3 regions of the Cytobacillus oceanisediminis genome follow, and region 3 is predicted to be linked to each of the others. Evidence: a T-box and tRNA genes for the amino acid it is inferred to sense, from the RefSeq annotation. Region 3 holds a T-box; the other regions hold tRNA genes.

Region 1 (7,364 bases), 560 kb from region 3:
CCGGAGGAAGAGAAAGCAAACGCGATTCCCTGAGTAGCATGAGCGAAACGGGATTAGCCCAAACCAGGAGGCTTGCCTCCTGGGGTTGTAGGACACTCTACACGGAGTTACAAAGGAACGAGGTAAATGAACAGGTCTGGAAAGGCCGGCCAGAGAAGGTAAAAGCCCTGTAGTTGAAACTTCGTTCCTCCAGAGTGGATCCTGAGTACGGCGGGACACGAGAAATCCGTCGGAAGCAGGGAGGACCATCTCCCAAGGCTAAATACTCCCTAGTGACCGATAGTGAACCAGTACCGTGAGGGAAAGGTGAAAAGCACCCCGGAAGGGGAGTGAAAGAGATCCTGAAACCGTGTGCCTACAAGTAGTTAGAGCCCGTTAATGGGTGATAGCGTGCCTTTTGTAGAATGAACCGGCGAGTTACGATTACATGCGAGGTTAAGTTGAAGAGACGGAGCCGCAGCGAAAGCGAGTCTGAATAGGGCGAATGAGTATGTGGTCGTAGACCCGAAACCAGGTGATCTACCCATGTCCAGGGTGAAGTCCAGGTAACACTGGATGGAGGCCGAACCCACGCACGTTGAAAAGTGCGGGGATGAGGTGTGGTAGCGGAGAAATTCCAATCGAACTTGGAGATAGCTGGTTCTCTCCGAAATAGCTTTAGGCTAGCCTCATGTAGTAAGAGTCTTGGAGGTAGAGCACTGTTTGGACTAGGGGCCCCCATCGGGTTACCGAATTCAGACAAACTCCGAATGCCAAAGACTTATCCATGGGAGTCAGACTGCGAGTGATAAGATCCGTAGTCAAGAGGGAAACAGCCCAGACCACCAGCTAAGGTCCCAAAGTATACGTTAAGTGGAAAAGGATGTGGAGTTGCTTAGACAACCAGGATGTTGGCTTAGAAGCAGCCACCATTTAAAGAGTGCGTAATAGCTCACTGGTCGAGTGACTCCGCGCCGAAAATGTACCGGGGCTAAACGTATCACCGAAGCTGTGGATTGACATCTTACGATGTCAGTGGTAGGAGAGCGTTCTAAGGGCGTTGAAGCGGGATCGCAAGGACCCGTGGAGCGCTTAGAAGTGAGAATGCCGGTATGAGTAGCGAAAGATGGGTGAGAATCCCATCCACCGAATGCCTAAGGTTTCCTGAGGAAGGCTCGTCCGCTCAGGGTTAGTCGGGACCTAAGCCGAGGCTGAAAAGCGTAGGCGATGGACAACAGGTTGATATTCCTGTACCACCTCTTTACCGTTTGAGCAATGGGGGGACGCAGGAGGATAGGGTAAGCGCGCTGCTGGATTAGCGCGTCCAAGCAGTTAGGCCGGTAACGAGGCAAATCCGTTACCACACAGGCTGAGCTGTGACGGCGAGGAAGTTTAGTACCGAAGTTCCTGATTCCACACTGCCAAGAAAAGCCTCTAGCGAGGGAAAAGGTGCCCGTACCGCAAACCGACACAGGTAGGCGAGGAGAGAATCCTAAGGTGAGCGAGAGAACTCTCGTTAAGGAACTCGGCAAAATGACCCGTAACTTCGGGAGAAGGGGTGCTCATTAGGTGCATAGCCCTGATGAGCAGTGAATAGGCCCAGGCGACTGTTTAGCAAAACACAGGTCTCTGCGAAGCAAGGCGAAGTATAGGGCTGACGCCTGCCCGGTGCTGGAAGGTTAAGAGGAGAGGTTAGCGCAAGCGAAGCTTTGAATCGAAGCCCCAGTAAACGGCCGTAACTATAACGGTCCTAAGGTAGCGAAATTCCTTGTCGGGTAAGTTCCGACCCGCACGAAAGGCGTAACGATCTGGGCACTGTCTCAACGAGAGACTCGGTGAAATTATAGTACCTGTGAAGATGCAGGTTACCCGCGACAGGACGGAAAGACCCGTGGAGCTTTACTGTAGCCTGATATTGAATTTTGGTACAGCTTGTACAGGATAGGTAGGAGCCTGAGAAGCCGGAGCGCCAGCTTCGGTGGAGGCGTCGGTGGATACTACCCTGGCTGTATTGAAATTCTAACCCGCGCCCCTTATCGGGGCGGGAGACAGTGTCAGGTGGGCAGTTTGACTGGGGCGGTCGCCTCCTAAAAGTAACGGAGGCGCCCAAAGGTTCCCTCAGAATGGTTGGAAATCATTCGCAGAGTGTAAAGGCACAAGGGAGCTTGACTGCGAGACCTACAAGTCGAGCAGGGACGAAAGTCGGGCTTAGTGATCCGGTGGTTCCGCATGGAAGGGCCATCGCTCAACGGATAAAAGCTACCCCGGGATAACAGGCTTATCTCCCCAAGAGTCCACATCGACGGGAGGTTTGGCACCTCGATGTCGGCTCATCGCATCCTGGGGCTGTAGTCGGTCCCAAGGGTTGGGCTGTTCGCCCATTAAAGCGGTACGCGAGCTGGGTTCAGAACGTCGTGAGACAGTTCGGTCCCTATCCGTCGTGGGCGCAGGAAATTTGAGAGGAGCTGTCCTTAGTACGAGAGGACCGGGATGGACGCACCGCTGGTGTACCAGTTGTCTTGCCAAAGGCATCGCTGGGTAGCTATGTGCGGAAGGGATAAGTGCTGAAAGCATCTAAGCATGAAGCCCCCCTCGAGATGAGATTTCCCATAGCGTCAAGCTAGTAAGATCCCTGAAAGATGATCAGGTTGATAGGTCAGAGGTGGAAGCGTGGCGACATGTGGAGCTGACTGATACTAATCGATCGAGGACTTAACCAAAAAGAAAAGCGAAGGCGACTGTTCAACTTCGAGAGACGTTGGAGAGCCGGCCATTCAAATCCTGGTTTTGGGATTTGGAGGGACGGATCGAAACGGCCGAGAAGTTAGGAGCCGAAGCTAGACAAGTCATTGGTTATTACTCGGCAAACACTTCTTCATGCATTATCTAGTTTTGAGGGAACGAAAAAAAGTAAATTTCCTCTTGAAAAATGATAGAAAGACGGTATAATAATACTTGTCTTTGAAAAATAGTCTGGTGGCGATGGCGAGAAGGTCACACCCGTTCCCATACCGAACACGGAAGTTAAGCTTCTCAGCGCCAATGGTAGTTAGGGGCTGTCCCCTTGTGAGAGTAGGACGCTGCCGGGCTGTTTTACAAATATCATTATTCCGCAGTAGCTCAGTGGTAGAGCATTCGGCTGTTAACCGAACGGTCGTAGGTTCGAATCCTACCTGCGGAGCCAAATGGAGAGCTGTCCGAGTGGCCGAAGGAGCACGATTGGAAATCGTGTATACGCTAACCGCGTATCAAGGGTTCAAATCCCTTGCTCTCCGCCATTATAATTTCACATTGGCCCCTTGGTCAAGCGGTTAAGACACCGCCCTTTCACGGCGGTAACACGGGTTCGAATCCCGTAGGGGTCACCATTTTGGAGGATTAGCTCAGCTGGGAGAGCATCTGCCTTACAAGCAGAGGGTCGGCGGTTCGATCCCGTCATCCTCCACCATATTATTGTCGCGGGGTGGAGCAGTCCGGTAGCTCGTCGGGCTCATAACCCGAAGGTCGCAGGTTCAAATCCTGCCCCCGCAATCTGGTCCGGTAGTTCAGTTGGTTAGAATGCCTGCCTGTCACGCAGGAGGTCGCGGGTTCGAGTCCCGTCCGGACCGCCATTTTTACAAAGTAAATAATATGTGGCTCAGTAGCTCAGTCGGTAGAGCAAAGGACTGAAAATCCTTGTGTCGGCGGTTCGATTCCGTCCTGAGCCACCTTTACTGAATTGATTAGCCGGTGTAGCTCAATTGGTAGAGCAACTGACTTGTAATCAGTAGGTTGGGGGTTCAAGTCCTCTCGCCGGCACCATTTTTTTATGTTAATATGGAGGGGTAGCGAAGTGGCTAAACGCGGCGGACTGTAAATCCGCTCCTTCGGGTTCGGCAGTTCGAATCTGCCCCCCTCCACCATTTATATAGGGGTATAGTTTAATGGTAAAACGAAGGTCTCCAAAACCTTTGATGTGGGTTCGATTCCTACTACCCCTGCCAATATAATAATGGCGGCTGTGGCGAAGTGGTTAACGCATCGGATTGTGGCTCCGACACTCGTGGGTTCGATTCCCATCAGTCGCCCCATAATTTTTAAGTAACAGTACGAGTATAACTCTCATATAAATGTAATATGAATGATCAATGGGCTATAGCCAAGCGGTAAGGCACCGGACTTTGACTCCGTCACTCGCAGGTTCGAATCCTGCTAGCCCAGCCATTTTGCGGAAGTAGTTCAGTGGTAGAACATCACCTTGCCAAGGTGGGGGTCGCGGGTTCGAATCCCGTCTTCCGCTCCAGAATAAACTTCAAATTATGGCGGCATAGCCAAGTGGTAAGGCAGAGGTCTGCAAAACCTTTACCACCGGTTCGAATCCGGTTGCCGCCTCCATAATCTAAATCTTGATTCGCTTATATACGCCGGGGTGGCGGAACTGGCAGACGCACAGGACTTAAAATCCTGCGGTAGGTGACTACCGTACCGGTTCGATTCCGGTCCTCGGCACCACAAGATTTACTACATTTTAATATGCCGGTGTGGCGGAATTGGCAGACGCGCACGACTCAAAATCGTGTTCCTTCTGGAGTGTCGGTTCGACCCCGACCACCGGTATCTGAAAAGAGGTTTCCTTTATTGGGAAACCTTTTTTTGTTCAGGAATTAATTTTAATTATGGGATCCCTATCATTTGAAAAATGTTGCTGCTTGGGTTGTAAACAGAAATTATATATGGCTCCGAACGATTCAGAGGGGACTTTCGAATGGGGTTCTGAATTGTTCGGAGCCATATATTGAATTGTTTAATTAGTATTTTAACTTGGCTACCTTAAAAAAATATAAGAGCATCATTCATTAGTTAAATATGAAGAATGAAACGAAAAAGATTAGACGTGCTTGTAATAGCTACATATGAAGAGCAGGAATGAAAGAGAGCTAAACGTGCGCGATTCTAGCAATATGAGAAGAGGAGGGGAACGAAAGAGAGCTAAACGTGCCCGATCTTAGCAATATGCGAAGAGGAAGGGGGCGAAAGGGCAGTATTCATCTGGAAGCCTTATAATAAATACTGAAGTCTTTATTTATAATATGATGATTTTCCCGTATTTATTAGCGTGTAATTATTTACAAGGATCTTTCTTATAGTTTTCTTTGAGTACATGGTTTTGCACCATTCATGTATATTAGCTGTAGTAACTTTTAGTTCTGGAAATAATAATCTATATTCATCTACACTTCTGGTAACTGCATGAGTAATATCCTCTTTTTATTCCACATTTTAGGCATATCATAGTTAATTTATTGAAAGGCATTATAAAAGTTTTGCAAGATAAGCATGTCATCCACTTCTCCAGGCCTTCAAAAGTATATTCCAATCCCCTGCCAAAAGATGTTTCCTCCAAATGCAAAGACATTAACTTGTCCGCCAGCATTAAATGGTTTTTATTCGCCGGCTGAGGTTTCAATTTTAATTTGTCCATAAATCGCTTAATTTGTGCTGGAAATATAGCGGGAAGATTCATTGTGGATTGATATAGGTGGAATCCGGGGTTAATAAAAATAAGAAGAGCCTTAAGAGGGGTTTTTACTCTCAATTCCTGCAGCAGTCTTCTCAGGAGGGATTCACATCGCTGCAGCTGCAGAAGAGGGTTCTTAACTTCTGTATTTGTTTGTGCGGTGTACCATCTGTCTTGTTCGATATAAAAGTCTCCCTCATAATTCTTAACTTCAAAAATATAGATACAGTCCCCAGTGATTAATAGTGAATCTATCTGGAAAAAGGTGTTACTGTAATCGAACAATAAATCATGAAGAATAGTCCATTCCTCAGGCGATTCTTCTAGCAGCTCATCAAATATCTTCTCACCTGAAAAACCTTTTTCTAAATTAAGAAAGTGGCTGTAATCTTTAGGGGTAAGCCGCATTCTTCCATGTAAAAACCGAAGCATCTTTAATTCTTCTGGTTCATACCGAAATTTTAATATCATAACTCACATCCCAATATTCAAGATAGCTTCATTCTATGCAATATCTTCCATTAAGGCAAGTTACACCTATAAGAAGTCAAAATATTGCACCATTTTAGTCAATCCAGTCACCTATATATGCAAGCGGCTTCAAATATAATGAAGGAAAGCGTTTGCAAGAGATGAGGGGGCGGTGAAAAGAATTGGAGACAAAGGTTGAGATACAGGAACCAGCAGTTAAGGCAGAGATTAAAACAGTATCTAGGAAAAAAGCAAATCTGAAAAAAATCCTAACGTACAGTGCTTTTGTAGGACCGGCATTAATTTTTTTTCTGGTGATTCAGATCATTCCCTTCTTGATGGGGATTTATTATTCTTTTACGTCCTGGAATGGTGTCAGTTCTGTGGTTGAATGGGTCGGACTTGAAAATTATATTAAGATTTTTAAGAATGATCCTAAGTTTTTTGATTCCTTTATTTTTACTACCAAGTTTATGTTAGCTTCGGTTATTATTAGTAATTTACTAGGTTTTGGGCTTGCATTATTATTGAACGCAGCCTTGAAGTCCAGGAATTTATTGCGGACTGTGTTTTTCATTCCTAATGTTATCGGGGGATTATTGCTTGGGTTCATCTGGCAGTTTATTTTTGTAAAAGGGTTTACTGCAATTGGAAATCTTACAGATCTGTCCGTTTTTAAGCTTCCATGGCTTGGGGATGAGACAACAGCATTCTGGGGAATTGTGATTGTGTTTGCCTGGCAGATCAGCGGATATATGATGGTTATTTATATTGCAGCGCTGCAGGGGGTTGATCAGACACTGCTGGAGGCTGCAAGGATCGATGGAGCATCGAGCTGGACACTTTTGACGAAAATTATCATTCCGCTTATTTTGCCGGCGTTTACGATTTGTTTCTTTTTAACTATTTCAATGGCATTTAAGATTTTCGACCTGAATATTTCACTGACAGGCGGCGGGCCATTTAATTCAACTCAATCTGTTGCGATTAATATCTATCAGGAAGCATTCCAGAATAACAGGTATGGTCTGGGTACCGCGAAATCCATTTTGTTCTTCCTTGTTGTAGCAATTTTTACAACGGTTCAGGTGATGATGACCAAGAAAAGGGAGGTTGAGGCATAATGAATCCCAGATATACGAAGGTTACGTTTCTGCTCGAGATTATAGGAATCGTATTAGGAGTCATATTCCTCATACCTTTTTATTTCGTGATCATCAATTCTGTAAAAGGCTTTGCAGATATTTTGATTGATGCTGCAGCGTGGCCGCAGGAATTTTTATTCTCCAATTACTTGAAGGTATGGGATATCATTAATTTCCCGCGGGCCTTCTGGAATTCGCTTATAATTACGGTGATCAGCAATATTGGACTTGTTGTCATTAGTTCCATGGCTGCCTGGAAGATGGTCCGAACC
Region 2 (7,364 bases), 410 kb from region 3:
GGCTACACGTGCTACAATGGATGGTACAAAGGCGCGAGACCGCGAGGTTAAGCGAATCCCATAAAACCATTCTCAGTTCGGATTGCAGGCAACTCGCCTGCATGAAGCCGGAATCGCTAGTAATCGCGGATCAGCATCTGCGGTGAATACGTTCCGGGCCTTGTACACACCGCCCGTCACACCACGAGTTTGTAACACCCGAAGTCGGTGGGGTAACCTTTGGAGCCAATGCCTAAGGTGGGACAGATGATTGGGGTGAAGTCGTAACAAGGTAGCCGTATCGGAAGGTGCGGCTGGATCACCTCCTTTCTAAGGATATTTACATGAAACGTGACGTTCTTTGTTCGTTCAGTTTTGAGAGTTCAATCTCTCAATGAAAGATTCGTTCTTTGAAAACTAGATAATGTTAATGAAGAAGCAATAACCGAGTAATCGCCATCTTAGTTTTTTTCTCTTATTTTTGTTTTAAAACAACGTAAGAGCACAAACCATGAGGGCAATGAGAAGCAAGAAGATCAAGGAAGCGACCGAACGAGCACCGGAGCGTACGAGAGTACGTGAGGAGCACAGTGACGGAGCTGACGCAGAGATTCGCCGTTTATCATTGGCCGAAGTAGGTTAAGTTAGAAAGGGCGCACGGTGAATGCCTTGGCACTAGGAGCCGATGAAGGACGGTACTAACACCGATATGCTTCGGGGAGCTGTAAGTAAGCTTTGATCCGGAGATTTCCGAATGGGGAAACCCCCTATCCGTAATGGGATAGGATCTTTACCTGAATACATAGGGTATTGAAGGCAGACCCGGGGAACTGAAACATCTAAGTACCCGGAGGAAGAGAAAGCAAACGCGATTCCCTGAGTAGCGGCGAGCGAAACGGGATTAGCCCAAACCAGGAGGCTTGCCTCCTGGGGTTGTAGGACACTCTACACGGAGTTACAAAGGAACGAGGTAAATGAACAGGTCTGGAAAGGCCGGCCAGAGAAGGTAAAAGCCCTGTAGTTGAAACTTCGTTCCCTCCAGAGTGGATCCTGAGTACGGCGGGACACGAGAAATCCCGTCGGAAGCAGGGAGGACCATCTCCCAAGGCTAAATACTCCCTAGTGACCGATAGTGAACCAGTACCGTGAGGGAAAGGTGAAAAGCACCCCGGAAGGGGAGTGAAAGAGATCCTGAAACCGTGTGCCTACAAGTAGTTAGAGCCCGTTAATGGGTGATAGCGTGCCTTTTGTAGAATGAACCGGCGAGTTACGATTACATGCGAGGTTAAGTTGAAGAGACGGAGCCGCAGCGAAAGCGAGTCTGAATAGGGCGAATGAGTATGTGGTCGTAGACCCGAAACCAGGTGATCTACCCATGTCCAGGGTGAAGTCCAGGTAACACTGGATGGAGGCCCGAACCCACGCACGTTGAAAAGTGCGGGGATGAGGTGTGGGTAGCGGAGAAATTCCAATCGAACTTGGAGATAGCTGGTTCTCTCCGAAATAGCTTTAGGGCTAGCCTCATGTAGTAAGAGTCTTGGAGGTAGAGCACTGTTTGGACTAGGGGCCCCCATCGGGTTACCGAATTCAGACAAACTCCGAATGCCAAAGACTTATCCATGGGAGTCAGACTGCGAGTGATAAGATCCGTAGTCAAGAGGAAACAGCCCAGACCACCAGCTAAGGTCCCAAAGTATACGTTAAGTGGAAAAGGATGTGGAGTTGCTTAGACAACCAGGATGTTGGCTTAGAAGCAGCCACCATTTAAAGAGTGCGTAATAGCTCACTGGTCGAGTGACTCCGCGCCGAAAATGTACCGGGGCTAAACGTATCACCGAAGCTGTGGATTGACATCTTACGATGTCAGTGGTAGGAGAGCGTTCTAAGGGCGTTGAAGCCAGACCGCAAGGACTGGTGGAGCGCTTAGAAGTGAGAATGCCGGTATGAGTAGCGAAAGATGGGTGAGAATCCCATCCACCGAATGCCTAAGGTTTCCTGAGGAAGGCTCGTCCGCTCAGGGTTAGTCGGGACCTAAGCCGAGGCTGAAAAGCGTAGGCGATGGACAACAGGTTGATATTCCTGTACCACCTCTTTACCGTTTGAGCAATGGGGGGACGCAGGAGGATAGGGTAAGCGCGCTGCTGGATTAGCGCGTCCAAGCAGTTAGGCCGGTAACGAGGCAAATCCCGTTACCACACAGGCTGAGCTGTGACGGCGAGGGAAATTTAGTACCGAAGTTCCTGATTCCACACTGCCAAGAAAAGCCTCTAGCGAGGGAAAAGGTGCCCGTACCGCAAACCGACACAGGTAGGCGAGGAGAGAATCCTAAGGTGAGCGAGAGAACTCTCGTTAAGGAACTCGGCAAAATGACCCCGTAACTTCGGGAGAAGGGGTGCTCATTAGGGTGCATAGCCCTGATGAGCCGCAGTGAATAGGCCCAGGCGACTGTTTAGCAAAAACACAGGTCTCTGCGAAGCCGCAAGGCGAAGTATAGGGGCTGACGCCTGCCCGGTGCTGGAAGGTTAAGAGGAGAGGTTAGCGCAAGCGAAGCTTTGAATCGAAGCCCCAGTAAACGGCGTAACTATAACGGTCCTAAGGTAGCGAAATTCCTTGTCGGGTAAGTTCCGACCCGCACGAAAGGCGTAACGATCTGGGCACTGTCTCAACGAGAGACTCGGTGAAATTATAGTACCTGTGAAGATGCAGGTTACCCGCGACAGGACGGAAAGACCCGTGGAGCTTTACTGTAGCCTGATATTGAATTTTGGTACAGCTTGTACAGGATAGGTAGGAGCCTGAGAAGCCGGAGCGCCAGCTTCGGTGGAGGCGTCGGTGGGATACTACCCTGGCTGTATTGAAATTCTAACCCGCGCCCCTTATCGGGGCGGGAGACAGTGTCAGGTGGGCAGTTTGACTGGGGCGGTCGCCTCCTAAAAAGTAACGGAGGCGCCCAAAGGTTCCCTCAGAATGGTTGGAAATCATTCGCAGAGTGTAAAGGCACAAGGGAGCTTGACTGCGAGACCTACAAGTCGAGCAGGGACGAAAGTCGGGCTTAGTGATCCGGTGGTTCCGCATGGAAGGGCCATCGCTCAACGGATAAAAGCTACCCCGGGGATAACAGGCTTATCTCCCCCAAGAGTCCACATCGACGGGGAGGTTTGGCACCTCGATGTCGGCTCATCGCATCCTGGGGCTGTAGTCGGTCCCAAGGGTTGGGCTGTTCGCCCATTAAAGCGGTACGCGAGCTGGGTTCAGAACGTCGTGAGACAGTTCGGTCCCTATCCGTCGTGGGCGCAGGAAATTTGAGAGGAGCTGTCCTTAGTACGAGAGGACCGGGATGGACGCACCGCTGGTGTACCAGTTGTCTTGCCAAAGGCATCGCTGGGTAGCTATGTGCGGAAGGGATAAGTGCTGAAAGCATCTAAGCATGAAGCCCCCCTCGAGATGAGATTTCCCATAGCGTCAAGCTAGTAAGATCCCTGAAAGATGATCAGGTTGATAGGTCAGAGGTGGAAGCGTGGCGACATGTGGAGCTGACTGATACTAATCGATCGAGGACTTAACCAAGTCATTGGTGAATACTCGGCAATACTTCTTCATGCATTATCTAGTTTTGAGGGAACGAAAAAATGAAATTTCCTCTTGAAAAAAACATCAAAAGAAAGTATAATCATACTTGTCTTTTGAAAATAGTCTGGTGGCGATGGCGAGAAGGTCACACCCGTTCCCATACCGAACACGGAAGTTAAGCTTCTCAGCGCCGATGGTAGTTAGGGGCTGTCCCCTTGTGAGAGTAGGACGCTGCCGGGCTGTTTACCAAAATACCACTTTTCCGCAGTAGCTCAGTGGTAGAGCATTCGGCTGTTAACCGAACGGTCGCAGGTTCGAATCCTGCCTGCGGAGCCATTTTCATAAAGCCCTTTTGGGAATTATGAGCTGTTGCTTCCATAGCTCAGCAGGTAGAGCACTTCCATGGTAAGGAAGAGGTCACCGGTTCGAGCCCGGTTGGAAGCTCTCTTAATGTAGACAACTAGAGTACTAGGCCCCTTGGTCAAGCGGTTAAGACACCGCCCTTTCACGGCGGTAACACGGGTTCGAATCCCGTAGGGGTCACCATTTTGGAGGATTAGCTCAGCTGGGAGAGCATCTGCCTTACAAGCAGAGGGTCGGCGGTTCGATCCCGTCATCCTCCACCATATTTGCCGGTGTAGCTCAATTGGTAGAGCAACTGACTTGTAATCAGTAGGTTGGGGGTTCAAGTCCTCTCGCCGGCACCATCTTTTTTAGATGGAGGGGTAGCGAAGTGGCTAAACGCGGCGGACTGTAAATCCGCTCCTTCGGGTTCGGCAGTTCGAATCTGCCCCCCTCCACCATTTATTCTTAATAAAACACAAAAAACTGGACAAGCTATGAATGTCCTTTTTATTTTGTAATTATTGGGCTATAGCCAAGCGGTAAGGCACCGGACTTTGACTCCGTCACTCGCAGGTTCGAATCCTGCTAGCCCAGCCATTTTTGATCCATTAGCTCAGTCGGTAGAGGATTTTAAAAGATTGCAGCATCGAAGCGTTACATCCCTGATTGGCAAGCTTTTATAATCTGCGACAAAGACCGAAGGGCTTTGAAGCACATCTGCAAATGAAGTTCAGGCATCAGGATTATATTATGAGCCATTAGCTCAGTCGGTAGAGCATCTGACTTTTAATCAGAGGGTCGAAGGTTCGAGTCCTTCATGGCTCACTTTATAGAAAGACGCAGACCTTAGGAATCGAGTCCTGAAGGTCTTACTTGTAAATATAAATATTTTTTGCGGAAGTAGTTCAGTGGTAGAACATCACCTTGCCAAGGTGGGGGTCGCGGGTTCGAATCCCGTCTTCCGCTCCAAATGGGGCCTTAGCTCAGCTGGGAGAGCGCCTGCTTTGCACGCAGGAGGTCAGCGGTTCGATCCCGCTAGGCTCCACCTTTATACATAATACGACAATCCTTAGACCAGCATGGTTTAGGGATTTTTTACTTTACAAACAATAATTTGGCAAAAACATAGGAAGCTAACATAGTATATTTAGAAGCCTCTTTCCTGGCAGCCGCATATATATACACGATTTTGTCGAGTTGAGTCATGTGTTTGAAAGCGGTTAAAATATGAGTATAAAGGGAAAGGGAGGACTTGTACTATGAAAAGACAGAAATTATCGATAATTGGAATGCCGATGGATCTTGGCCAGATGAGACGCGGTGTGGACATGGGGCCAAGTGCGATCCGATATGCAGGTGTGAATGAGCGATTAAAGTGTTTATTCGAAGATATCCATGACCAGGGCGATATTGCCATTGGCCGTCCGGAAGTTCAAATCGATCCAAATTCAAATCTTAGAAACTTGGACCTTATTGCTGAAAAGACAGAAAAACTAGGAGAAGAAGTTGATAAAGCAATAGAAAGTGGTTCTTTTCCATTAGTACTTGGCGGCGATCACAGCATCGCAATTGGAACATTGGCCGGTGTTTCGAAGCATTACAAAAATCTTGGGGTAATCTGGTATGATGCCCACGGGGATTTAAATACAGCTGAAACTTCACCTTCAGGGAACATTCATGGCATGCCTCTTGCAGTAAGCTTGGGAATTGGGCACCCGCTTTTAACCAATGTAGGAGGATATGCTCCAAAGGTTAAGCCGGAGAATATTGTCATTATTGGGGCAAGATCTTTGGATGAAGGAGAGCGGGAGCTTATTAAGGAAAAAGGCATTAAAGTATACACCATGCACGAAATTGACCGGCTTGGGATGACAAAGGTTATGGAGGAGTCTATTACATATTTAAAAGAAAGAAATACAGATGGTGTTCATCTGTCACTGGATTTGGATGGGCTGGATCCGCATGATGCACCGGGTGTTGGAACTCCAGTTATTGGCGGCATCAGCTACCGTGAAAGCCACTTGGCCATGGAGATGCTCGCAGAATCTCAGATCATTACATCGGCTGAATTTGTAGAGGTTAACCCGATTTTGGATGACAAAAACAAAACAGCTACCGTGGCAGTCGCGCTTATGGGTTCATTATTTGGCGAAAAGCTTCTATAATAATAGAAAATAAAAATGAGCAGAACGTAAACAAGTTCTGCTCATTTTTTTGCTGTGAGTGTATAATATTTATTTAGAAGTTGATCGAGTTTCGTGCTGGTATCAACTACCATATGATCTGTAAAAGAAGCGGAACCTGCTAACTGGATCATTCTTGACCGGCAATCCTCAATATCTCTCAATAGTTCCTTAACACACACCGTAACCAACCCTTTTCGATTAATTTAGTACTTTTATACCCTAAAAGAAAAAAAATAAACCAGAATAAGTAAAAATTTGCTAATATAGAAATTGAATGTTTTTTTATTAAAATGAAACCTTTTCCGCTATCGATTCGTATTATCGATTAGCCGCACTGGAGCGGAGGTAAAAAAATGGAGACAATCGTAAAGAAGAGGATAAAGCAAGTATTAAAAGGCGACCAGGATGCTTATGCTGAAGTTGTTGAAATATACAAAGATAAAGTTTTTCAGATTTGCTACAGAATGCTGGGAAACAGGCATGAGGCAGAGGATATTGCTCAGGAGGCTTTCTTAAGAGCCTATGTAAACATTGCCAGCTTTAATATTGACTTGAAATTTTCCACGTGGCTCTATCGGATTGCCACTAACCTTTGTATAGACAGAATCAGAAAAAAGAAGCCTGATTATTATCTGGATGCAGAGGTCGCAGGAACGGATGGACTGAACATGTATTCTCAAATTGCTTCCGATGCGAGGCTGCCGGAGGAAGATGTAGAAAGCCTTGAACTCCAGGAAACAATCCAAAGGGAAATATCGAAGCTTCCGGAGAAATATCGTTCGGTTATTGTTTTAAAATATATTGAAGAATTATCGCTGAACGAGATCAGTGAAACGCTCGACCTTCCTCTGGGAACGGTTAAAACCAGGATTCACCGGGGCAGGGAAGCACTTAGGAATCAATTAAGATACGTTTAAAAAAGAGGGTGAGAACTTTGAAATGTCCAGCAGAAATGGTTGTTTATATGCATGAGTACCTAGATGAAGAGATCTCAGCCGAACATGAGAAGGAATTAAGGGCACATTTGCAGAACTGTGAGGAATGCCAAATTCATTTCCATGAATTAAAGAAGACGATCGCTTTAGTCCAAAGCACTTCACATATACAGGCACCTGAAAATTTCACGGCAAACGTTATGGCGAAATTGCCTAAAGAAAAGCGAAAAGTCGGGGTTCAGCGCTGGTTCAGGCATCATCCGCTTTTAACTGCGGCATCCCTCTTTCTTGTTCTGATGATGGGAAGCGTCGTTTCTTCCTGGGATCAGGATCACCAACTATCGGTTTC
Region 3 (7,364 bases):
GCTTGCCTATAAGGGAAAGGGCACGGCAGCTGAAGAGACGGCTGCTGCATCAGCGGCAGCTCCAAAACCTGAGCTTAAGCTTTTTAGAAATATGCCGGAGAAATATAATACAGATTTCTTCAAATTTTTAAGATTGGCAGCAGTATCCTACCTTGCTTATCTTACATCGACACTGCTGGCTCCAGTTGCCAGTGTCAGTCCATTTGTACTTTGTCTATTGTTCGGGGTTATTGCTACAAGTATTGGCTTTCTTGAAAAGCAGGTACTGCAGAAAGCAAACGGCTTTGGCTTTGCGATCATGGCCCTGATGCTCTTTATTTTTGACGGCTTAAAGCAGGCTACACCTGGGATGATGCTTGAAATTATTTATCCGCTTGCAGGAAGCATTATTCTAGGCGTAATGGGTATGTATACCTTCTCATTCATCGCAGGGAAAATTTTAAAGGTGAGCAAGGAAATGGCTTTCGCTGTTTCGCTGACGGCACTATATGGATTTCCGGCTGACTATATTATTACAAATGAAGTGATTAAATCATTAACAGAAGATGAAAAAGAGAGGGAAATGCTGACCAGCAATATGCTGCCGCCTATGCTTGTCGGGGGATTCATCACCGTTACCATTGTGTCGGTCGTATTGGCCGGAATTTTTGTCGGACTTTTATAAGAAAGGGATTGGATCGAAATGAGTGAAGTTCAAACAGGGAAAAATGTGAATCTGGAAAAAGTACAAGCACGTATCGAAAACCATATTGACACCTTAAGCACTTATACAGCCACTCCAGGCAGAGGAACAACCAGGCTGACGTATAGTCAGGAGGATCTGCTTGCACGGCAGTATATTAAGGTAAAAATGAAGGAAGCGGGCTTGACTGTCCGTGAAGATGGATTGGGCAATATCTTTGGAAAGCTTGAAGGGTCCCTAAAAGATGCACCAAGTGTTCTGATCGGCTCTCACTTTGATTCCGTCCCGAATGGGGGATCTTATGATGGACCTGCCGGAGTTGTAGCAGGACTTGAAGTGGCTGCACTTTTCACTGAGAATGGATTAACGCCAAAATATCCTCTGGAGGTTATCGCCCTTATCGAAGAGGAAGGCTCCAGATTTGGCGGCGGCTTAATGGGCTCACGCGGAATGGCCGGTTTGCTGGCTGAGGAAGACTTCAAATCATTGAAGGATAAAGATGGCATTACGACCGTTGAAGCTATGGAGAAAATCGGGCTCGATCCATCTCTTCCGAAAACAAGAGACCAGCAGTCAGTAAAGTCTTATCTGGAATTGCACATTGAACAGGGGCCTATTTTAGAAGAAAAGAATATCCCGATCGGGGTAGTCGAAGCGATTGTCGGCTTAACACAATTGGAAGTAACCGTAAAGGGACAGGCCGGACATGCTGGGACCACTCCAATGGACAGGCGGTCTGACGCGCTGGTTGCGGCCGCCAGAATGATAGCCCAATTTCCCGAGCTGGCTGCGGCTGAAGGAGAAGGGACGGTAGTGACAACCGGGCAATTGCAGGTATATCCAAATGGAGCCAATGTGATTCCGGATCAAACGGTCTTTTCAGTAGACATTCGCTCCAGCAAGGAAGAACATGTCCAGAATGTTATTCAAAAAGTGAAAGAATTAGCAAATTCCTATCGTGATAGCGGAGTAGAAATAACTGTTGAACAGCTTTTATATATTCAGCCAAAAGAGATGAATAAAGAGATTGTCAGCCTGTTGAAGGAGAAAAGCAGTGAACTGGGTTTCACTTCATGCTCCATGAATAGCGGCGCTGGCCACGATGCCATGGTTTTCGCAGATTATACGAATACAGGGATGCTGTTTATTCCAAGCAAAAACGGACTAAGCCATTGTCCGGAAGAATGGTCTGATTCCCGGCATATCGCCGAAGCTGTTAAAGTCCTGTTTGAGGCAGCAATAGAGCTAACGGAGGCGGAATAAGCAATGATTCATAACAGGCTAAAAGAATTGATGGGGGCATATAGTGATGAATTAACGGAACTGCGCAGAAAATTGCATCGTGAACCAGAGGTGTCATGGGAGGAATACAAAACCACGCAATTTATATGTGAGTATCTAGATGGTTTGGGCATCCCCTTTAAAAGAACAGAACCAACTGGTGTCATTGCTGAAATAGGAGGCGGGAAGCCTGGAAAGACGGTAGCTTTAAGGGGAGACATGGATGCGCTGCAGGTGGAGGGATTGAATAAGGATCTGCCTTATGCATCCCTGGAAAATGGCAAAATGCATGCATGCGGACATGATGCCCATACCGCAATGCTGCTGATTGCCGCCAAGGCATTAAATGAGATAAAAGAAGAATTGCAGGGGAATGTCCGCCTGCTGTTCCAGCCAGCCGAAGAAGTAGCCGAAGGGGCGAAGATGATGGTGGAACAGGGAGCGATGGAAGGCGTGGACAATGTCTTTGGCATCCACATCTGGTCGCAAATGCCGACACATAAAGTGTCCTGTACACCCGGGCCATCCTTCGCATCAGCTGATATATTCAAGGTGACATTCAAAGGGAAAGGCGGGCATGGGGCGATGCCGCATGATTGCATTGATGCCGCATGATTGCATTGATGCCGCTATAGTGGCATCTTCCTTTGTCATGAATGTGCAGAGTGTTGTGTCCAGAACCATTGATGCCCAGCTTCCTGCCGTACTCACCATTGGAAAAATGACCGTGGGCACAAGGTTCAACATTATCGCTGAAAATGCAGTCATTGAGGGAACAGTCCGCTGCTTCGATTCTGAAACAAGGAATCATATTGAAAAACAGCTTGAGCGTTATGCTGAAAAGACGGCAGCAATCTACGGTGCTACTGCAAAAGTAGAATACATCAGGGGTTCGCAAGCGGTAATTAATGAGGAATACAGTGCCCAACTCGTACAAAAAGTCGCATCTGAAGCTTTCGGGGAAAATGTACTTTACAAGGAAAAACCAACAATGGGTGCGGAGGATTTCAGTTTTTTCCTGGACAAAGTACCTGGCAGCTTCGCCCTCGTTGGCAGCGGCAATCCAGAAAAAGACACAGAATGGGCCCACCACCACGGAAAATTCAATATTGACGAAGACGCCTTATCGACAGGTGCAGAGCTATATGCACAATATGCCTGGGCATACTTGAACGAATAGCCGTAAATCTGATCTTAAAGAGAAATCCGCTCCTCTATATGGAGGAGCGGATTTATTTTAACCGAGTTTCAGTTCTTCTTATAAATTTTAAAGCCATGAAAAAAGGAAGCAGTTAATAAACTCTGCTCCCCATACACTGGTGATATTTAAATTTCCTGTGATCAAGGGGAATAGGTAATTGTCAATGGGTCTCTAATATTTTTGCAGATAATTTGGCGGAATGAAATTTAGGGGCAGTGGTCTTAAGATTACTTTAATGTCAGTGGGCATTTCAAAATCGTGCTGTGCTTGTTTTAAATAATGGTACATGGCTTTCCCGCCTACTGAATTGGCAGAGTGAACCGTTATACGATCTGCAAATAGCTGTTTTTGAACCATTATATGAACAAGCAAAAGACCATTTCTCGATTTACTTACTAAATCATGGTCCAAAGACAAGTGGTCAATTTCAAAGGTCTGAAGCAAATGGATACACTCATCAATGGTCTCAACTAATACATGACCATCAGGCGCTTTCCGATAATCATCCAGGAATACACTTATTTTCTCCAATTTTCTCCCCCTTTCGAAGGGATGACTAAGAAAAGTCAAATTGACCCTAAGGATTTGATTCACATTTCATTGTAACATACATATATAAGCAAAGATACCTTTAAGGGGATAACTGGAATTTTGAGCGCTGATTATGTTTTCAGGCGTGAATACAAAAACTTGGTAAAAAATGTGTATTTCTAAGAAAAGCCCAAAAGGAATAGTTCCCTTTTGGGGCTTCAAAAATCTATCTGCCGACGCCGTTTATTTCATTAATAAACCGCTCAATTACTTCCTGAATGCTCATCACACCGATATTTCCCTCTTTACGTTTTCTCAGCGACAGGGATTGCTGCTCCATTTCTTTATCACCAATCACCAGCATGTAGGAAACTTTCTGTTTTTCGGCTTCTCTGATCTTGAGTCCCATTTTCTCTGTTCTGAAGTCGACTTCTGCACGGATACCAGCTGATTCCAATTGTGATTTTACATAGTCTGCATATTCTGCATGGGCATCTGAGATGGGAATGACCTTTGCTTGGACGGGTGACAGCCACAGTGGGAAATCGCCAGCAAAATGTTCAATTAGAATAGCCATGAAACGTTCAACTGAACCAAAGATTGCCCTATGAATCATAATAGGAAGATGAAGTTTGTTATCTTCACCAACATAAGCACAATTAAACTTTTGCGGCATTTGAAAATCCAGCTGGACTGTACCGCATTGCCAGCTTCTGCCGAGTGAATCCAATATATGAAAGTCAATTTTCGGCCCGTAAAATGCCCCATCACCAGGATTAATCTGATAGTTAACTCCTTTGTTTTTCAAAACAGATTCTAAAGCCCCTTCAGCACGTTCCCACATTTCCTGTGATCCCATGTATTCCTCTGGGCGTGTTGAAAGTTCAACTTTATAGTCAAAACCAAAATGGGAGTAGAACTCATCAATTAGGACAAGTATTTTATCAATCTCCGCTTCAATCTGATCAGCCATCACAAATAAATGGGCGTCATCTTGAGTGAACGACCGAACTCTTAACAGTCCATTTAAAGAACCTGAGAGCTCGTGTCTGTGGACTAATCCCAGCTCCGCATAGCGGAGAGGCAGTTCCCGGTAGCTTCTCCGTTTGCTGTTGAAAATCAATATCGCACCCGGGCAGTTCATGGGCTTTATCGCATAATTTTGTTCATCCACATTTGAGAAATACATATTTTCATGATAATGATCCCAATGGCCGGATTGTTCCCAAAGTTCCTGTTTCATCATAATCGGTGTCTTAATTTCCTGATAGCCTGCCCGCTGGTGTTTTCTTCTCCAATAACTTTCAAGTTCATTTCGCATCACCATTCCCTTTGGCAGGAAAAAAGGCATTCCTGGGGCTTCCTCCATGGATGTGAAAAGCTCCAGCTCTTGACCTAACTTTCTATGATTTATTTTTTCTGCTTCCATTTTCAATTCCTCCTGATTTTTAGTTATAAAAAAAGACCACACTCCTCCCAAACATAGGGACGAGTGTGGTCGTGGTGCCACCCTAATTCCATAAAGCAATCGAAAGACTGTTTTATGCTCAAAAAGATAACGGAATCCCCGATTATGGATACTCTGATATAGATCATTTCCCCATAATAGCTCCAAGGCGGTAAATCATTCCCTTTTCTTCAGGGCTTGCAGCCGGTGACCCTGATCTCTGGAAAGAAATAAAGAATGATTCATGTCCTTTTCAACGCTAACTATATAGTTTTAATTAAAATAAAAAGCCGCACTCATCCCAGCAAAAGGGACGAGTGCGGCCGTGGTTCCACCCTAATTCCATAAAGCATATCGAAAGACTGCTTTATGCTCAAAAAGATAACGGATTCCCCGATTATGGATACTCTGATATAGATCATTTCCCCATAATAGCTCCAAGGCGGTAAATCAATCCCGTTTCTTCAGGGCTTGCAGCCGATGGCCCTGATCTCTGAAAAGAAAACAAAGAAAGATTCGTGTCCTTATCAACGCTAATTATATAGTTTTAAATAAAATAAAAAACGCACCCATCCCAGCAAAAGGGACGAGTGCGGTCGTGGTGCCACCCTAATTCCATAAAACATTCCCAAAGACTGCTTTATGCTCAAAAAGATAACGGATTCCCCGATTATAGATACTCTGAGTACATCATTTCACTATAATAGCTCCAAGGCGGTAAACCAATCCCGTTTCTTCAGGGCTTGCAGCCAAATGGCCCTGATCTCTGGAAAGAAAATAAAGATAGATTCGTGTCCTTTTCATAGCTCATATTGGATATTTTTACTGATTTTAATACACTTTTTGGAAAAGGTCAAGAGGGTTAATAAAACTTTTTAGACACTAATGAAACAACCCGGATTCCTTCGATTTCTTCATCAGCGCTTTCGTTTTTCTGCTTAATGGCTCTTTCAGGAAGGTTCCAATTAATAGTGCAATGAAACCGAATAGCATCAGGATCAGGAGGTCTCTGTACACTCTCTCCCATACAATGCCTCCAACAGCTTCTCTCATTAAATCAATGGCATAAGAGAAGGGCAGGAAGGGGTGGATGGTTTGGAAAAATTCCGGAAGCAAGGCGGTCGGATAGGTTCCGCCAGCACCCGCAATCTGAAGCACCAGCAAGACAATCGCCATGGCTTTACCTACATCGCCAAATACAGATACTAATGTATAAACAATTAATATAAACACTAAGCTGCTTACCAATCCAAACAGGATAAACCATACTGGTGCTGCCATATCCACTCCCAGAATGAAGATATCCCCTATTGTCACTACAAGGGTCTGTGCAAATCCAATGCTTAGGAAGGTGAGTAGCTTGCCGAAATAGATTTGTTTTCCTGTAAAGTCTTCGGGGTGATGAACATCTGTGGCCAACAGGGAAATTAGCAGAAGGGCACCAACCCAGATCGCAAGTACGGTATAAAAGGGAGTCATGCCTGTTCCGTAGTTTTGGATTGGGAAAAGGCTGTTTTTGTTGAGCAGAACAGGTTCCTCGAAAAATCCCTTCTCTGCTTCCGGATCATTTTGCAGCAGTTCAATTATCTCATTGATGTCTGTTTCGCCCTGGATGTCTCGAATCCGGTCGGCTAGTTGATTAATCTTTTCACTGACGTACGGAAACTCTCCGATGATATGTTTAAGTGTTTCCTCCCCTTCACCTAAGTTGCCCTCTGTATTAGCAAGAATCTTTTCAACCTCAGGCATGGAAGATTGTATTTCAGTCAGGATATTCCGGGCATTACTCAATGTTTCCTTGGCGCTGGACACTTCCTGTTTGATGGCTGGCCGGATGTTTTCATTATATTCTTTAACGAATGCGTCAATCTTGCCTGCAGTTGCAGCGGAATTTTCCTGAAGCCGGGTGATTAAATCATCCGCTTCCTGCTGCTTGTCTGAAAGAAAGGCATTGACCTTCTGTCCGTTTTCCTGGATAGACTGCAGTTCCTGTTTTAATGCAGCTAATTGTTCCAGAGCCTGATTGATTTGTTCCTGATTCTGGCTTGTGCCTTGTTCATTACTAGACTCCTGCAGCTGCTTTAGTGCAGTTTCGATTGCCTCGATATTCTGAAGCGAACCCGCTATCTGCTCATTGATTCTATTGCCAATTTCCTTTCCCTGTTCCAAGTTCAAATCAGAGGATTGAACCGCAGAGATAAAATCGTTCACCTTCACCGCCA

Evidence for each region. The T-box of region 3 lies ahead of thrS (threonine--tRNA ligase). A T-box ahead of a tRNA ligase gene usually reads a tRNA of that ligase, here a tRNA-Thr.
Region 1: it encodes a tRNA-Thr, which carries the amino acid that the T-box ahead of thrS (threonine--tRNA ligase) is inferred to sense. The anticodon was not compared.
Region 2: it encodes a tRNA-Thr, which carries the amino acid that the T-box ahead of thrS (threonine--tRNA ligase) is inferred to sense. The anticodon was not compared.

Annotation. Positions count from the first base shown of each region.
Region 1 is NZ_CP065511.1:1,393,908-1,401,271, forward strand. It holds rRNA gene IRB79_RS07215 (23S ribosomal RNA) at 1-2,699, shown strand, start outside; rRNA gene rrf (5S ribosomal RNA) at 2,952-3,068, shown strand; tRNA gene IRB79_RS07225 (tRNA-Asn) at 3,089-3,163, shown strand; tRNA gene IRB79_RS07230 (tRNA-Ser) at 3,167-3,257, shown strand; tRNA gene IRB79_RS07235 (tRNA-Glu) at 3,273-3,347, shown strand; tRNA gene IRB79_RS07240 (tRNA-Val) at 3,352-3,427, shown strand; tRNA gene IRB79_RS07245 (tRNA-Met) at 3,437-3,510, shown strand; tRNA gene IRB79_RS07250 (tRNA-Asp) at 3,514-3,590, shown strand; tRNA gene IRB79_RS07255 (tRNA-Phe) at 3,614-3,686, shown strand; tRNA gene IRB79_RS07260 (tRNA-Thr) at 3,705-3,780, shown strand; tRNA gene IRB79_RS07265 (tRNA-Tyr) at 3,798-3,881, shown strand; tRNA gene IRB79_RS07270 (tRNA-Trp) at 3,889-3,962, shown strand; tRNA gene IRB79_RS07275 (tRNA-His) at 3,974-4,049, shown strand; tRNA gene IRB79_RS07280 (tRNA-Gln) at 4,108-4,182, shown strand; tRNA gene IRB79_RS07285 (tRNA-Gly) at 4,187-4,261, shown strand; tRNA gene IRB79_RS07290 (tRNA-Cys) at 4,280-4,353, shown strand; tRNA gene IRB79_RS07295 (tRNA-Leu) at 4,382-4,470, shown strand; tRNA gene IRB79_RS07300 (tRNA-Leu) at 4,494-4,575, shown strand; gene IRB79_RS07305 (nuclease-related domain-containing protein) at 5,186-5,947, opposite strand; gene IRB79_RS07310 (carbohydrate ABC transporter permease) at 6,130-7,071, shown strand; gene IRB79_RS07315 (carbohydrate ABC transporter permease) at 7,071-7,364, shown strand, end outside.
Region 2 is NZ_CP065511.1:420,075-427,438, forward strand. It holds rRNA gene IRB79_RS02185 (16S ribosomal RNA) at 1-309, shown strand, start outside; gene IRB79_RS27985 (hypothetical protein) at 491-622, shown strand; rRNA gene IRB79_RS02190 (23S ribosomal RNA) at 617-3,546, shown strand; rRNA gene rrf (5S ribosomal RNA) at 3,673-3,789, shown strand; tRNA gene IRB79_RS02200 (tRNA-Asn) at 3,811-3,885, shown strand; tRNA gene IRB79_RS02205 (tRNA-Thr) at 3,921-3,993, shown strand; tRNA gene IRB79_RS02210 (tRNA-Glu) at 4,021-4,095, shown strand; tRNA gene IRB79_RS02215 (tRNA-Val) at 4,100-4,175, shown strand; tRNA gene IRB79_RS02220 (tRNA-Thr) at 4,181-4,256, shown strand; tRNA gene IRB79_RS02225 (tRNA-Tyr) at 4,269-4,352, shown strand; tRNA gene IRB79_RS02230 (tRNA-Gln) at 4,417-4,491, shown strand; tRNA gene IRB79_RS02235 (tRNA-Lys) at 4,647-4,719, shown strand; tRNA gene IRB79_RS02240 (tRNA-Gly) at 4,789-4,863, shown strand; tRNA gene IRB79_RS02245 (tRNA-Ala) at 4,867-4,939, shown strand; gene rocF (arginase) at 5,154-6,059, shown strand; gene IRB79_RS27990 (aspartyl-phosphate phosphatase Spo0E family protein) at 6,101-6,259, opposite strand; gene sigW (RNA polymerase sigma factor SigW) at 6,434-6,997, shown strand; gene IRB79_RS02260 (anti-sigma factor family protein) at 7,015-7,364, shown strand, end outside.
Region 3 is NZ_CP065511.1:835,034-842,397, forward strand. It holds gene IRB79_RS04370 (hypothetical protein) at 1-664, shown strand, start outside; gene IRB79_RS04375 (Zn-dependent hydrolase) at 683-1,945, shown strand; partial or broken gene IRB79_RS04380 (amidohydrolase) at 1,949-3,143, shown strand; gene IRB79_RS04385 (cyclic-phosphate processing receiver domain-containing protein) at 3,336-3,695, opposite strand; gene thrS (threonine--tRNA ligase) at 3,922-5,124, opposite strand; T-box leader at 5,177-5,408, opposite strand; T-box leader at 5,449-5,682, opposite strand; T-box leader at 5,722-5,955, opposite strand; gene IRB79_RS04395 (YhgE/Pip domain-containing protein) at 6,025-7,364, opposite strand, start outside.